Regions from separate parts of the Paenibacillus sp. B46(2026) genome, predicted to be linked through region 2. Evidence: riboswitches for the same ligand, from Rfam matches in the RefSeq annotation. Region 2 holds a riboswitch; the other holds the start of a gene.
What was found. A riboswitch is a leader RNA that binds a small molecule or an ion and turns the genes downstream of it on or off. The one in region 2 is predicted to bind cobalamin.

Region 1 (7,361 bases), 2.2 Mb from region 2:
TCGTCCAGTATATAATTTCATTAATGGTCTGTTTCGACATCGTCGACAGGAAGGAAACCACCGCTCCCAAGAAACTTTGCATCACTACACCAGCCAGAATCAGGCTATGCGTTGGTATTTTGCGTCCTTCACGAGCCAGTGACATGACAAACCATAATGTTAATACACCCGTCAAAAATGCCACCAGTGGCAACGTCCAGATTCCGATCAGTGCATACTGCAATCCGAAGAAAATCAGGAAGGCTGCACCCACCGAAGCACCGGATGATACGCCCAGGGTGAACGGATCTGCGAGCGGGTTCCGAAGAACCCCCTGGAATCCCGCACCGGCAATTGCCAGCGATGCGCCCACGAGCACGGCAAGCAGTACACGCGGGAATCTGACTTTCCATATAATCTGTTCGGCTGCTGCACTCCAGTCCGGCGTGATCCAGTCTCCGATCCATGGCAAGTGATGAAGCAGAATACCTGCAATGTCACGAATAGGCAAGGAAACCGAACCGATACCCGTGCAGATGAGCACGGTTAACACAAGCAGTATGATTCCTGCCGATGCGTACACGGCCAGTTTTTTACTCATTGGAACAGGTCAGGATAGATCGCTTTGGCTACTTCTTTCAGTCCTTCGGTTACACGAGGTCCCGGACGGCTGAGCAGATTGGCATCGAGGCCAATGACTGCATCGTTCTTCACAGCCGTAATTTGATCCCAGCCACTGCGAGCTTTAATGATTTGATCCAGTGTTTTGGAGTTTTCATCAATGACATCATTCGCATACAGAATCACATCCGGGTTGGAGGCAATCACATTTTCTTCATTGATCTGGTACCATTTTTCTTTGTCCGCAGCAACATTGATTCCTCCAGCTACAGTGATCAGTTCATCCATAAACTCACCCTTACCTACTGTCCAACCTGGGGAGAATTCAACGTATACATTTTTCTTCTCTTCCGGCTTAACTGCACTCACCGCTTCAGTTACATCCGTCACATCCTGTTTCATCTGGGTGATGAGCTCCTGAGCTTTTTCCTGATGATCCGTGATTTTACCGAATGTTTCGATATTGTTCATTACATCGTCGATTGATTTTGGATCGGTTTTGAAAATGGTAATACCTAGCTCACGCAGCTTCTTCACTGCATCTTCGCTCATGGAGATGCCTGTGAATACAATATCGGCTTCAGCCGCAATGATGGACTCTTCATTTGGCTTGGTTATGCCACCCATTTTCGCTTTGGTCGTTGCAGCTTCAGGATAATCATCATAGTCGGATACCCCTACAATCTGCTCGTCCAATCCAAGGGCGAATAACGTTTCGGTCTCAGCTGGAGACACAGATACGATTTTGGCTGGTGCCTTGTCAAACGTGAACGACTCACCCGTTGCATCGGTAACGGTAAGTGGATATTGTGTTTTGAGATCTGCCTGCGCCTGGCCCTGGGACTGCTCCTGTGCTGGCTGCTGTGAGGTACCTGTGCCCTCGTTCGTTGTTGCATTGCCACATCCGGCCAAAGCCAGTGCGAGTGCCGCTGCACTCAGCAGTGACGCTACGCTTTTCCAATTCTTGAAATTCATTCTGTTATTCTCCCCTTCTCTATTTACACTCTTTTTTCTTAATGCTCAAACTCTTACTACCCTTGCCTTGGTGTTCCTCTACAAGTTAAACCCATCAATTTTACACAAGGCCACTCCGATTGCAGTACCATCTTCCGATCGCTGTTATCCCCAGATTTTTTGATTCCCTTTTCGAAAGGGAAAATCCGGTGATAAGCGTATGCTTCCGATGTAGCTTTCTTGTAGAAAGCTTTAAGCGAACACTTCGTTTCTTCAGATCGGTTCTGCACTCTTCGTTAACGTGTAAAAGTTCGGTTCATCTTAAATGAACAATAAAAAATCCCCAATCCTTACGTCCAGGATTAGGGATGACGTCTCGCATATGGCGATCTGTACACGTCCAACGTATTGTTGTGCATGCACATAGAACTGCCCGAAACGCTGTCCTTTCCTCGAAGGAACACCGGTTTGAACGTCCAGGGCAGGTAACCTGACTTACAGGAATTGTTCCTGATTTACAGTGGCGGGACCGTGCCGGACTTGCACCGGCTTCCCTATTTCACCCGCATGCCATCCATGACTATGGAGTGCCATGAACCATTACTGCATGCACGCGGGACCCTTGGTCGCTGATATGGATTAACCATTCAAGTGAGCAATCTGCATTCATGTGCAGGCATTATTGCCTGTCACACGAAACTACAGTGCTGTCACACTTCTGTTGTGATTATAGGTTATATTGCACATCCTTACAACCCGATTCCCGGAAAAGCCATCCTCGTGCCAATCCACTGATCTCCATGTTGTTCCAGCCGTACCTGTATCGCTTGCCCCGGAATCACCTGCGTGTCCCAGAATCCCAGATCGGCAATGAGACGAGATAATGCATACCGGATTACACCGCCGTGCGTAACAACAATGATCGTTGGCGCGCCAACCTCACAAGATTGCATCGACGAACAATCCTCCCATAAGCATTCTTGCAGAAATGAATCGATCCGCACAGTAAATGCCTGCCATGACTCCCCTTCGGGTGGGGTGACGTCCTGAGGAGCATCGATCCAGTCCCGGTACTGTGGGTTGTCCTTGAGTTGATCGTACGTCAATCCTTCCCATTGACCAAAATCAACCTCTCGCAGACGCGGGTCCAGCTTGACCTGCCCTAATGAATGAGGCCCGATCAATGCCAGCGTCTGCCGACAACGGAGCAGATCACTGCAATATACCGAGTTCCACGGAACATTGCTCAATTGCTCGCGTAGCGAAGCCAGTTCTCTTTCTGCATCAGGCAGCAAAGCGATATCGGTATGTCCCAGATATCTTTTTTCCACATTCCACGCGGTTGTGCCATGACGTATAAACAGAATATTTCGCTGCTGTGATCCATTCTGCTCTACAGTTACGTCCATAACAACGTACCTCCAGCAAGCCATATTCCCAGCGTCACCAATGTACACAGAACTACAAAAGAACCCGCCGACCAGAACATGAGACGTGTCGTTCGCACAATATCCTCTGCTGCCATAGGACGTGTTGCCTCACCCATATAGGCACGAAAAGAAGCTACTCCATGGTACACGTTGTGTCCCCCGAGTCTGATCCCCAGTGCTCCGGCCACCGCCGATTCAGGAAAACCACTATTCGGACTTGGATGCACTCTGGCATCCCGGGTCACCATACGTGCTGCACCTTTGGCATCCAGTTTCATGACCCACGCGCCCACGATCAGCAGGATGGCGGTAAGCCGTGCGGGAATCCAGTTTGCCCAATCATCCAGACGGGCGGAAGCCCAGCCGAGATGCAGATACTTCTCATTTTTATAACCAACCATGGAATCCAATGTATTCACAGCACGATAGGCCATCGCCAGTGGTGCGCCACCAATTAACGCATAGAACAAAGGGGACACGATGGCGTCCACAATATTCTCGGCTACCGTCTCCACCGTTCCTCGCACGACCTCCGGTTCATCCAGATGAGCTGTGTCACGTCCAACAATCATGCCAAGTGAACGTCTTGCAGCAGGCCAATCCTTCTGAATTAGATGGTGATACACCTCCATGCCTGCATCCTTCAAGCCTTTGGAAGCAATCGTAGTCGCAATAAGCACAATTTCAGCCACTACCGCTACGACGGGATGAATGAGACCCAGCACATATACGAATGCCCAAGTGATTATAAACGCCCCACCCGCAATCAGCAGCGGAAATAATAGACCGACTCTCTTCAGCCCGGATTCCGTGCTCACACGGGAACGAATGCTACGTTCTAGCGTAGAGATCGCTTTCCCCATGCCTATAACAGGATGAGGAATCCAGCGTGGATCACCGATGCATCGATCAAGTATGTATGCCCCTATCATAATCCAGGCACCCGCCATTCCCGTCCAGAACGGCCAGGAGACCAGTTGTTCAATCTGAAATGTCATTACACCCAGTTCCTTTCTTTCCACTGCTGTCCGGCTTGCAGGCTTTCCGTGATCGTGTCATAGACCAACCTACCAATGGCCGCACCAACAACCGTCGCCGTTCCTGCGTAAGCAATTAGCGGCTTGTGCTCGTCCACCTGACTCACCGCAAGTACAATAGCATCCGTTGTTGTTCCAGTGGCCAATAGCCCATTCTCTGAATCCGCAACACCGAAATCAGCCAACGCCGCCGTTTTGGCTTCCACCGCAGTCTGAATGGCATTCACCATCGCTCCCGATGTCATGCGCCCATTCATCCATAACATGACATTAATCGTGCCCGGGACATAGGGCTTCATGAATTGAGATTGGGATGTTGATTTTAAAGGTCTTACAGCAACAGTCTCGTTTCCCTCCGTATCAAATACGGTTCTTACGGAACCTGCCCGCGCAGCATTGGACACCCCGGCTGTTGTACAACACAGAACTCCGAATTCCTCACTGGCGTATTCCTGAATGGAGGTATGCTCCAGTCTAACCGCAGTCAACAGTCCCGCACATTGATCAAGCTGCTCTTGCCATTCTTTCAGAGAACGTTCGATATCGCGAGGAGGATCATCACAGCGATAATGCCGATCCACATAGATGTTAAATATCCGATCCAGTTCGAGCATCCCGCCCCCATACACCGCACTGGAAAGTGAACTTGCAACAGAAGGACTCGCAGCTCTGATATGTTGATCGTGTGCAGTAATCTTCAGTCCGGGCCACGAAGATGAACAATATTCGTTTTCGTCTGCCTGTGCATTCTTGTAGTAATTATAAAACGCCAGTGTCATCGCACGTCCCCCCTGCTCCGATCATGTGTCGCTTGTGGTGTAGCTGCTCCATTACACTTCCTAACACTTCGAGTAAACGCTCGTTGGCCTCTGCGTCCTTTACTGCCAAGCGAACATGTCGTTCACCAAGTCCTGGATACATGGCACAGCTACGGATCAGAATGCCACGCTTACCCAAAGCCGCCTGCATGGATGCCGCTGTCCAGGGCTCAGCCAGCTGTATCAGAATAAAATTGGCTTCTCCCGGCGTTACCACACAACCATACGACTCCAATCCTTTCGTTAAACGCGCTCGTTCCCGTGCGATCTGTGCCAGTGTGTCCTGTTCGAACCGTTCTCCACTGCGCAGACAGGCTTCACCTGCAATCAACGCCAATCCATTCACACTCCAGGTCACTTGTTTCTCCGTCATGGCACGAATCCATTCTGGACGCCCCAAGGCATACCCCAGACGCAGACCCGGAATGGCATAAAACTTCGTCATCGATCGGATGATGATCACCTGTAGGTATTCGTCCAAGCTGGGGGCAAGAGATTGTCGCCTTGATTCAGGTATGAAATCCATAAATGCCTCATCGATGACCAGGACAGTACCTGTTATCTCTGCTTTGCGAGCCAGACGATGCAATACCTCCACCGGATATTGTACGCCATTCGGATTGTTGGGCTGACCGAGAAACAGCAGGTCTACCTGCTCCATCAGTCGTTCAATGTCCTCAGGTTCAGCACGCCACTCCAGCTCCTCACGTCCCTCCACATGCTGGACTTCCGCACCAAATTGTCGCGCTAAAGAACGATATTCTGAAAATCCGGGTTCCACTGTGCCGACCTTCTGCGGAGCAAGTCCGAGCAAGATCAGCGCCATGCTTTCGGCAGCGCCGTTGCCCACCGAAATATGGTGCTGTGACACACCCAAACGTTCACTGAGTAATGATTTGAACCCCCGATGACCCGGATCAGGATAACGAAGAACCGACTGCAATCCTTGCTCCAAAGCCTCCAAGACTTCTATTGGTGGGCCCAATGGATTGATATTTGCGCTAAAATCGAGAAAATCCGCAGCGCTCCCTCCAAACCGGGATGCGGCCGTCTCCACGTCACCGCCATGTCCGAAAACTTCGATATAACCGGTCATTCTTCCGTCACCCTTTCTACATGTCCTTTTTATTATGGATGGCGTGGGAGGTACGGGTCAATCCCGTTTTGGGTGTGTTCCTTCCAATCCCGGCAAACTTGTCCTAATTCCTTTGTGTCCCATCCACAATTCGTTTACAATAGAGAAGGAATTTCAGTTCTCACAGCATCACTACATAAGGGATCTCAATCCCTCACATATATTAATGGAGGAATGACCATGCTGTTTGTTGATAACCAGGGCATTACAGATCCGTCTGTAAACCTCGCGATTGAGGAGTATATTCTGAAACATCTGCCGATGGAGAATGACAGCTACCTGCTGTTCTACATCAATCGCCCGTCCATTATTATCGGAAAGCACCAGAATACCATTGAAGAGATTAATATCGAATACGTGCAAGATAACGGTGTACAGGTTGTCCGTCGTCTCTCGGGAGGCGGAGCGGTATATCACGACCTCGGCAACCTGAATTTTAGTTTTATTACAGCCGATGACGGTCAATCCTTCCACAACTTCCGCAAATTCACCCAGCCTGTGGTTGAAGCCTTGCAGGAACTTGGAGTCAATGCTGAACTAACCGGGCGTAACGATCTGCAAGTGGGAGAAAAGAAAATTTCGGGCAATGCCCAATTCTCTACCCGCGGACGCATGTTCAGTCACGGCACATTGATGTTTAACCTGAATCTGGATCATGTACAGGCATCCCTGAACGTGAATCCCGAGAAATTCAAATCCAAAAGTACCAAATCCGTGCGCAGCCGGGTCGCCAACATTCGTGACCTGATCGACAGTAACCTTACAATTGAGCAGTTCCGCGATGAGCTGTTGCGTCACATTTTCCGAATGGAGCCGCAAGACGTCCCGCAATATACACTCACAGAGAAAGACTGGGACAAAATCAAGGAAATCTCTGCCGAGCGTTATAGCAACTGGGACTGGAACTATGGTCTGTCTCCAGAAAGCAATGTGAAGCATACCCGCAAATTCCCTGTCGGCATTATTGACCTGCGCATGAACATCAAGGATGGACGAATTGAAGATATCAAAATCTTCGGCGACTTCTTCGGCGTAGGCGATGTGGCAGATATTGAAGATATGCTGCGCGGCAAGCGTTATGAGGAATCCGAGGTGCGGACTGCACTTGAGGGCCTGGATGTAAAACACTACTTCGGCAACCTGGAGCTGGAAGACTTTATCGGCCTTGTATTCCTGGAGGAGTAGGTTTTAGATGTAAGTATAGTTTTAGAACGAAGTCTAACTTTACACGTTAACGGAGAAGACAGAATTCATCGGGAGAAGCGAAGCGTTCGCCTTTATCAACGGATTTCCCCTTGGGGGAATGGAATCAAAAAAATCCGGGGATAACAGCGATCGAAAGATGAATCTGTATTCGGAGTGGCCTCGTGTAAACCTTATTTTTTCG
Region 2 (7,361 bases):
TACACGTCCGTATAAACCCTCATGGGCTCGCTCCAGTACCAGTTCAACCAGCTTCGGGTGGAAGCCAAAATATCCGCCAATCTCAACCTGAATGTCTGGATGTGCCGCTGCAAATTCCGCAGTCATTTCATCAATGCGCTTGATCAGTACACCTGTGAACAGGAAGTAAGGCATGATGATGATTTTTTTTGCACCCAGCAAGAGACAGCGCTCTAATCCATCCGGGAATGAGGGCTGAGTCACGCCGATAAAGCTGCTTTCCGTCCACTTGTAGGGCAGTTTCTCCCATAACATCCGGGTCATTTTGAAAAAGTCACTGTTGGCATCCGGGTCACTGCTTCCCCGTCCAAGCACCAGTACGGCGGTCTCTTCATCCGTCACCGGAGCAGGTGGAGCCGCTACTGCTGTACCACCTTGGGATGCGACAAGTACAGGTTGTGCTTCTTGCAGACGGGTCTGCATAATCTGAACAACTTTCTCATGGACACCGATGGGACGACCATATACAAACTCCACCTGCGGATAACGTGCCTTCGCGCGGTCAATGGCGTTAGGAATATCAATCTTGGCATGACCGGCAGCAAACAGAATGATTGGTACCAACACAACACGTGTTGCCCCTCGATCCACACAAGCGGTAACGCCTTCAGCAATACTTGGTCTCGTTAACTCCAGAAAACAAGTTTCCACCAGCGTATTTTCCGGTGCCTTTGCTGCTACCTCATTTGCAAACTCCTTCAGTTCCCGGTTCCCCTCGGGATCACGACTCCCGTGTCCCACCAACAATATTGCATCCATCTTTGTTATTCCTCCCCCGTCTGACCCGCAGATCAGACTTTTCATAATCAATCCATCTATGTCAGCTGAAATTCAGCGAATATTGCAAACGACTAGATACGTTCTGACAAGTTACTCACCACGCCTCCCCGAAGAAGATGACTCAGTCAAGGACATAATTATTGCTTATTCAAAGCTTAGTCAGGCATTAGTACGGAATTAGTATGGAATTAGTCACCACATATCGGGTTTACTTCCACCGTGACCGGTGCGTCCACATGGCGGAAGCCCTGAATTATGCCGACTCGTTTGAAAAACTTGTGGAATCGCTCATTCGGATGGCCCTTTTCCTTGTAATCCGCCACAATTCGTTCCACAATTCCACCTATCTGGTCACCCGGAATTCCCTCTGCTACGGGCTGTGCAGGATGAGCATTGCGGCCGAATTTCTTGCCCCCGAGGAAAAGGTCGTATGCGCCTTTGCGATACACGATGCCGATATCCTCCAGCACGGCCCCGTAACATGCCATACCGCAGCCATTCAGCGCCACACTCGTTTCTTTCGGTGCACCCAGTCCGCCAATCACGGCCTGTAAATGGTTAGCCATCGGAACAGCATCGTCCTTCTCCATGTTGCAGAAGTCACAGGCCTTCACCTTGATGACATCGCCAATCGGTACAACGATAAAATTCGCTGCACGCAGCTCTTCAACCAGCGAGTCCGGTTCAAATGTCGGCACTCTCAGAATAATCTGGTGTTCCGGCGTGTACTCCAGTTCGCCGTCTTCACTTGCACACTGCGCCAGCAGCGCCATCTGGGCTGCGGTGAATTTTTTGTTGCCCACGCCGGGCGACACGCCGACTTCGAACAGCGGCGCCTTGCGCCCAGGCTCGGGCGCAGTGCGTACCGCTGCTGCGGTCGCAGCCTGCGGCGCACTTGCCGCTTCGCTCGGCGCTGTTGCGTCCAGCCAGCGGCTCGCCGATTCGCCCGCGAGCGCGCCGCCTGCCGCGAGCCGTGTCAGCGCCTCGGCGGCGAGCTCAGCTGCGCCAGCGCGGGGCGCTTCTGCGACCCGGCCCGGAGCGACCTCTGCCGCAACGGGTGCAGGTCGCTCGCCGGCAAGCACGGCGGTGCCAGCGCCACTCGCCGGGCTTGCCGCAGGCATAGCGGCAGCCGCCCCTGCGCCAGCGGGCAGCTGCCCTTGCGGAGCCGTGCCCGCTCCGGCGCTTGCGCCGCGCAGGGCTGGCTCCGCCTGTGGCTGCGCGGCCGATGCATGGCTGGCCGCGCTCTCGCCCGCTGCCTCGCCGGAGGCGGCAGCGCGGGCTTCCATTGCGCCGAGCGACCATGGCTCGGCTTCCGTGCGCAGTCGCTCATGGGGTCTGAGCAACTGTTCCGCGGTGCTCAGCGTATATTTCCGCTGATACCCACGCGGGGTGACCATGAGTCCTTCGTACATCATGGTCGAGGAGTTGCCGATAATCACAGTCGTCAGCATGCCGATATCATGATTCAGCATATCCTCCAGTGTGGTCATGACAACGCCCTGACGCTCACGATATGCACTTTTCACCAGACCTACCGGGGTCTGTGGGTCACGGTAACGCAGAATCATTTCCTGTGTCTCCACGATCTGGCGTGTGCGCCGTCCACTGCGTGGATTGTACAGGGCAATGACAAAATCAGCGGACGCTGCGGCTTCGACCCTGCGAATAATGGTCTCCCACGGCGTGAGGTGATCACTGAGGCTGATCGTACATGCATCATGCATGACAGGGGCACCCAGCAGTGATGCACAAGACTGAATGGCCGACACGCCCGGAATAACTTCGACAGCAACACCGGTATCGGGCTTCCATCCTTGCTCCATCAGCACCTCGTACACCAGACCTGCCATACCATATACGCCTGCGTCACCACTGGAAATGACGGCAACAATTTTGCCCATCTCCGCCTGTCTGACCGCTTCTTGTGCACGACTTACTTCCTCCGTCATACCCGTGCGCACAATCGCTTGCCCGCTCAACAGAGGGCGAATCAGATCCACATAGGTGTTGTATCCGATAATAACCTCGCTCTCCTGAAGTGCTTCGAGTGCCCGCTTCGTGATATGTTCCATTGCTCCCGGACCAAACCCGATAATTAGCAGCTTGCCTTGACCTTGCATTGCTTCTCCTCCTTCATCACACTTGTCGTACGGATTAAACAGTGAAGAAGGACGGCTATGCCGACCTTCTCCCCAACTGTTAAGCGTGTTCAATTCATAACTCTGTTAACTCAGATCATCCAACCCGGTTCTTATAAACCAACTGCATGATCAATCTGATCTATTCCTCTACCTTCAATTTCCCGACACAACACTGGGGATCGTAGGGATATATCGTTCATATAAAAACAAAAAAATCCCATCCTTATAACGGATGGGATACGCATGTACGTACACTCAAGAACACAGCCCCAGACTCCCGGAGGGTAATCCTGTGACTATGTGGCCAAGGGGGCCAGCCGGGCGAACCGCTTGTTCGCCCAATTCCTGATTCTTCGTACACCATTCCTTTCCGCGAAGGGTTCGGTGACACATGCAAGGTAGGTCTCCTGGCTCTGGATCATCAGCTTCCTTTTCTGTCTTCCCCGGCTATGCGAGTGACTTGGATCAAAAAGGGCTTCACCATTACAGTGGCGGGACCGCTCGGGACTTTCACCCGATTCCCTGTTACCTCTCGCTTTACGCAAGAGCACCTTGCTTGTTTTCATTCAATTATTGTTTTCATAATAACACCGTGCAGGAAATAATGTCCATGCTTATGATACTTATCCATTCTTCTATTTTCAGACATAACAGAAAAAAGTCCTGATCCTAAAATCGGATCAGAACCCGGAATAACCTAAGCTTATCCCATTCGTTATAAACATCCAACAACCAACGAATTGAGTTCGTTTCTGCTCACTTATCAACCTTTATTGACGGCCACGAACCTTATCCGCATGACCCGCGGCAAAGTAACGCCCAAGTTCAACGATAAGTGCCCCCATCTTTTCTTCCTCCGGAATCACCAATGCCTCAATGCCCTCTTCACGCATCGCATTTGCAGTCACTTTGCCTACGGATGCAGGGATTACACCTTGTCTGAACGCTTCGAGCATCGGTTCAAGCTTGTCCTGAGATGCTGCATATTGCGCCAGGAATCGGACCTGCGGTCCACTTGTAAAAGCAACAGCATCTACCTCGTGCTGTACAATCTCAGTCAAAAGCTGTTCCAGCTCCGTCTCTTCTGGCGGTACATGGCGGTAAGGAAGCACTTGTCTGACGATCGCACCTTGTTCTTCCAACCATGCAACGAGTTTGGGAGCTGTCTCCCCGTGAAGCTGCAACATGACCTTTTTCCCTGTGAGATCATGCGGGGCAAATTCACGAATAAGCCCGTCCGTACTGCCATCATCGTCCCGTACTAGCGGTGTTAACTTGCGCTTTTTCAGTGCATTCACTGTCTTGTAACCTCTCGCCGCAATCGAGGACTCCGACAGCGCATCCAGCAACTGTCCCGCCACTTCCATATCCTCGGCCATCTCAAATAACGCGTCCAATCCCATGCCCGTGGTCAATACCGCCCAGTCCGGCGGGTCCGAGATCCAGGACACAAGTCCATCCCTGATATTCCGATCATCCAGAAATACCGTTCCCTGTGCCGGTCGCACAAGCGGAATTCCACCCATCTTTTCAACCAGCAAGGACATCTCTTTCGATTTTCGTGGTCCTGTCAATGCTACACGTACACCTGCCAAATGTTGAGCCATTCATGTTCCCCCCGTTAGTTCAGCCGAATGTTCATCAGTCTGACTACAGTATACAGGGTACTTCTGCGAAGGGAAACTGTACTGCCTCTCTTTTTGCCCGTTCATCTATAACGATTTTTGATGGAATGCATCAGGAAGGCTGCAGTTCTCCACCATGAGAGTCCTTCCGTCTTTTCTCTCCGTCCTTCTCCGAATCAGCCGATTCTTGTTCCGGCTCATGCTTCTCTTTCCTTGAATGTTCTCCAGATCTCTGACGAGGAGATTTTTGTTTATCCTTTTTACGTGGACGAAGGAACAGGAACAGCACAATGGGGAACAGCGCTTCAAAAACAATGGCGACCCATGTCCATTCCCGGGTAAACCGATTGAGCTGAATGGCATTTTTGAAGAACCAGAAAGCACATACAAATCCAACCAGGGCCACAGGGCCAGTCATGACCTTTCCCGATACGTTCGGAATCATTCGTTTCAGCCCCCAGCAGACAAAGTACAGGTCAAATGCAATCTTCGTGATCATCGTAGGCAAGGTTGCCGCTGCCAGTGCCAGGTCAAACCGGTCCAGGAAATCGCTGATTTGCAGTTGTCTTGCCAGTTCATAAGAGGGATACACCAATCTTGAAGCGATAGGAACTCCAATGGAGGTGATGGTCTCAACAAGGATTAGCATCATCAACAAGGCAGACAGGATAATGCCTGACAGGACCGACTTAAATCGAAAATCACTACCTTTGATGACAAAAGGTAATGCAATTATCTCTCCATAAAAAGAAAATATGTACCAACTTCCTTTGCCTACACCCGCAACATCAACGTGAAAATACGGCATCAGGTTATCCAGATTGATCTGTTGAATAAGCATGAAAGGCACAATCACGGAGTTTAACAGAAACAGCGTCACATACAACTCCGCCATGCCGATTAACGAACCGAGTCCTCCTCTGACAATAAAGACCCCCATAACAATAAGTGACAATACAACGATGGAGACGGGCGTGGTTTCTAACAGCGTCATGCTTATATAATCACCCGTTAACCGAAGATCTCTCGCTAGCACGAAGAAAAAGAACAAAATGTACAGCAATCCGGTCACTCTTCCAAGGAAGGGAAACCGTTCAACCAGAGATTGGAACAGATCCTTATCGGGAAATCTTCGCTGAACCCGGCTTAACATCCACAGCGATGCGGTCATTACGAGCACCACTGGCACATACGAGAGATAAGCGTGCTGCTTTGCGTGGTAAATGGCCTGGGCATGGGGCTGAATTAACGTTCCTGTAATGCTGAGCAGCAGCACGAGCAGTACCATCTGACGGTGAGTCACTTTCTGATTCATGAACTACCTCCTTTCTCTCCTGTGAACCGTAACGGCATGATCCCTCCATCCACCGTCTAGGGCAATGGCAATAGCCGCTGGATGACATGGCTGATCCATACCGACACAAATACGGTTTTGCTCAAATAGGCAACATAGAAACAAAGGCCTGTACCCAACGCAATCAAACTATAGGATAGCCAGCGATTGATATTGGCCGCCTGCTTCAAATGTCTGAAATCCATCAAAACCACTATGATTACCATGGCCAGATAGGTAAATAAAAGCGGTTTAATCATGTATGATATCCTCCTCCATGACACCGATCGGTTTATTAATCACCCCTACATTTTCGATAATGACGTGGGGAGTGACTTTCACCTCGACATCAGGATAAATGGCATCCCAGCGATCCTTCAATTTCTCCCACTCCGCCGGCAAATGTTGATGGATCGACCGACCGATACCCAGAATGTCGGCATGATATTTTTTCTGAACCAATCGGACACCTTCTTCAATGTCCGATTTAATTTTTTCAAGAGTCGCTTCATTTATGTTCAGCATCTCGTTCTCACGCCGATCACCATAATTGGATTCGTTATCTACGAGAACGCCCTTGGCATACAATTCAATGTTCACAGTTACCTTGCCATTCTTGATGCTCGGGTGCAGGGAAGAATTGTTCTCGTTCAGCTTGATGAACATATCTCCCTCACCGCCAGGAGCTTTAACCATAACTTCTGGCGCATTAGCCTCGCCCATGGCCAGAATCAACGCATCGGCTGGTGCCTTATCAATCATGCCAACCAACTTGTCTTTCTTGAAGATGGCTAACCCATCCAACTTGATATTGGTTTTAACATCCTTCCAGTTCTTCGGTACATTGTCTTCAACCGAGGCTACGGGCAAATAGGGATCTATACCTTCACCCAGAATGGCATCGATGAATGTTTTGAGTGAGCGTGGGTTACGCATGTTCAGTAAACACAGTTCCCGCACCATCTCGGAGGGGAATTTCTCTATTGGTGCATCCGTGTCCAATACCTTGTATGCTTCTCCTCTTGTAATGACGGGAAGTGCGGAGAAACGATTGAGCGGATACCGTGTCAATAAATCCAGCATGGGAGCAACCCCCTTCTTCGCCAATTCCTCACCAATCAGCAGCGTACGGCGATGAGCGTAATACAACCTGCGGGACAAGGCTTTTTGCCCTTCAAGGGATGTTCCACGAAAGGTTTTGGCTGTATTGGACAGCATGAACCAGGATTTATCACCGCTTGTGCCCCCTCCGCCTCCTTCACTACCTGAGAAACCGGCTTGTCCCGGAAGAGCAATCTGCAGACTGGTTCTGTAGTTCTCACTATCCTTATCGACAGCGATACCAATTACAAAGGCAATATCGTTAATTTCCTCTCGATCCCAGCAACCGGAAATGAGCGAGGTACATAACAACAGAGCTATAACTGGCCGGTATTTGTATAA

Region 1: another riboswitch for cobalamin. It lies ahead of AC1S8V_RS07450 (ABC transporter substrate-binding protein); the one in region 2 lies ahead of cobJ (precorrin-3B C(17)-methyltransferase).

What each region holds. Positions count from the first base shown of each region.
Region 1 is NZ_CM165907.1:1,657,419-1,664,779, reverse strand. Features, by position in the region: gene AC1S8V_RS07455 (FecCD family ABC transporter permease) at 1-580, opposite strand, end outside; gene AC1S8V_RS07450 (ABC transporter substrate-binding protein) at 577-1,575, opposite strand; cobalamin riboswitch at 2,018-2,164, opposite strand; gene AC1S8V_RS07445 (histidine phosphatase family protein) at 2,304-2,963, opposite strand; gene cbiB (adenosylcobinamide-phosphate synthase CbiB) at 2,954-3,934, opposite strand; gene AC1S8V_RS07435 (adenosylcobinamide amidohydrolase) at 3,982-4,800, opposite strand; gene cobD (threonine-phosphate decarboxylase CobD) at 4,781-5,935, opposite strand; gene lplA (lipoate--protein ligase) at 6,155-7,159, shown strand.
Region 2 is NZ_CM165907.1:6,325,820-6,333,180, forward strand. Features, by position in the region: gene AC1S8V_RS27965 (sirohydrochlorin chelatase) at 1-798, opposite strand, end outside; gene cobJ (precorrin-3B C(17)-methyltransferase) at 1,008-2,939, opposite strand; cobalamin riboswitch at 3,341-3,530, opposite strand; gene AC1S8V_RS27975 (uroporphyrinogen-III synthase) at 3,731-4,567, opposite strand; gene AC1S8V_RS27980 (GerAB/ArcD/ProY family transporter) at 4,698-5,900, opposite strand; gene AC1S8V_RS27985 (hypothetical protein) at 5,957-6,178, opposite strand; gene AC1S8V_RS27990 (Ger(x)C family spore germination protein) at 6,171-7,361, opposite strand, start outside.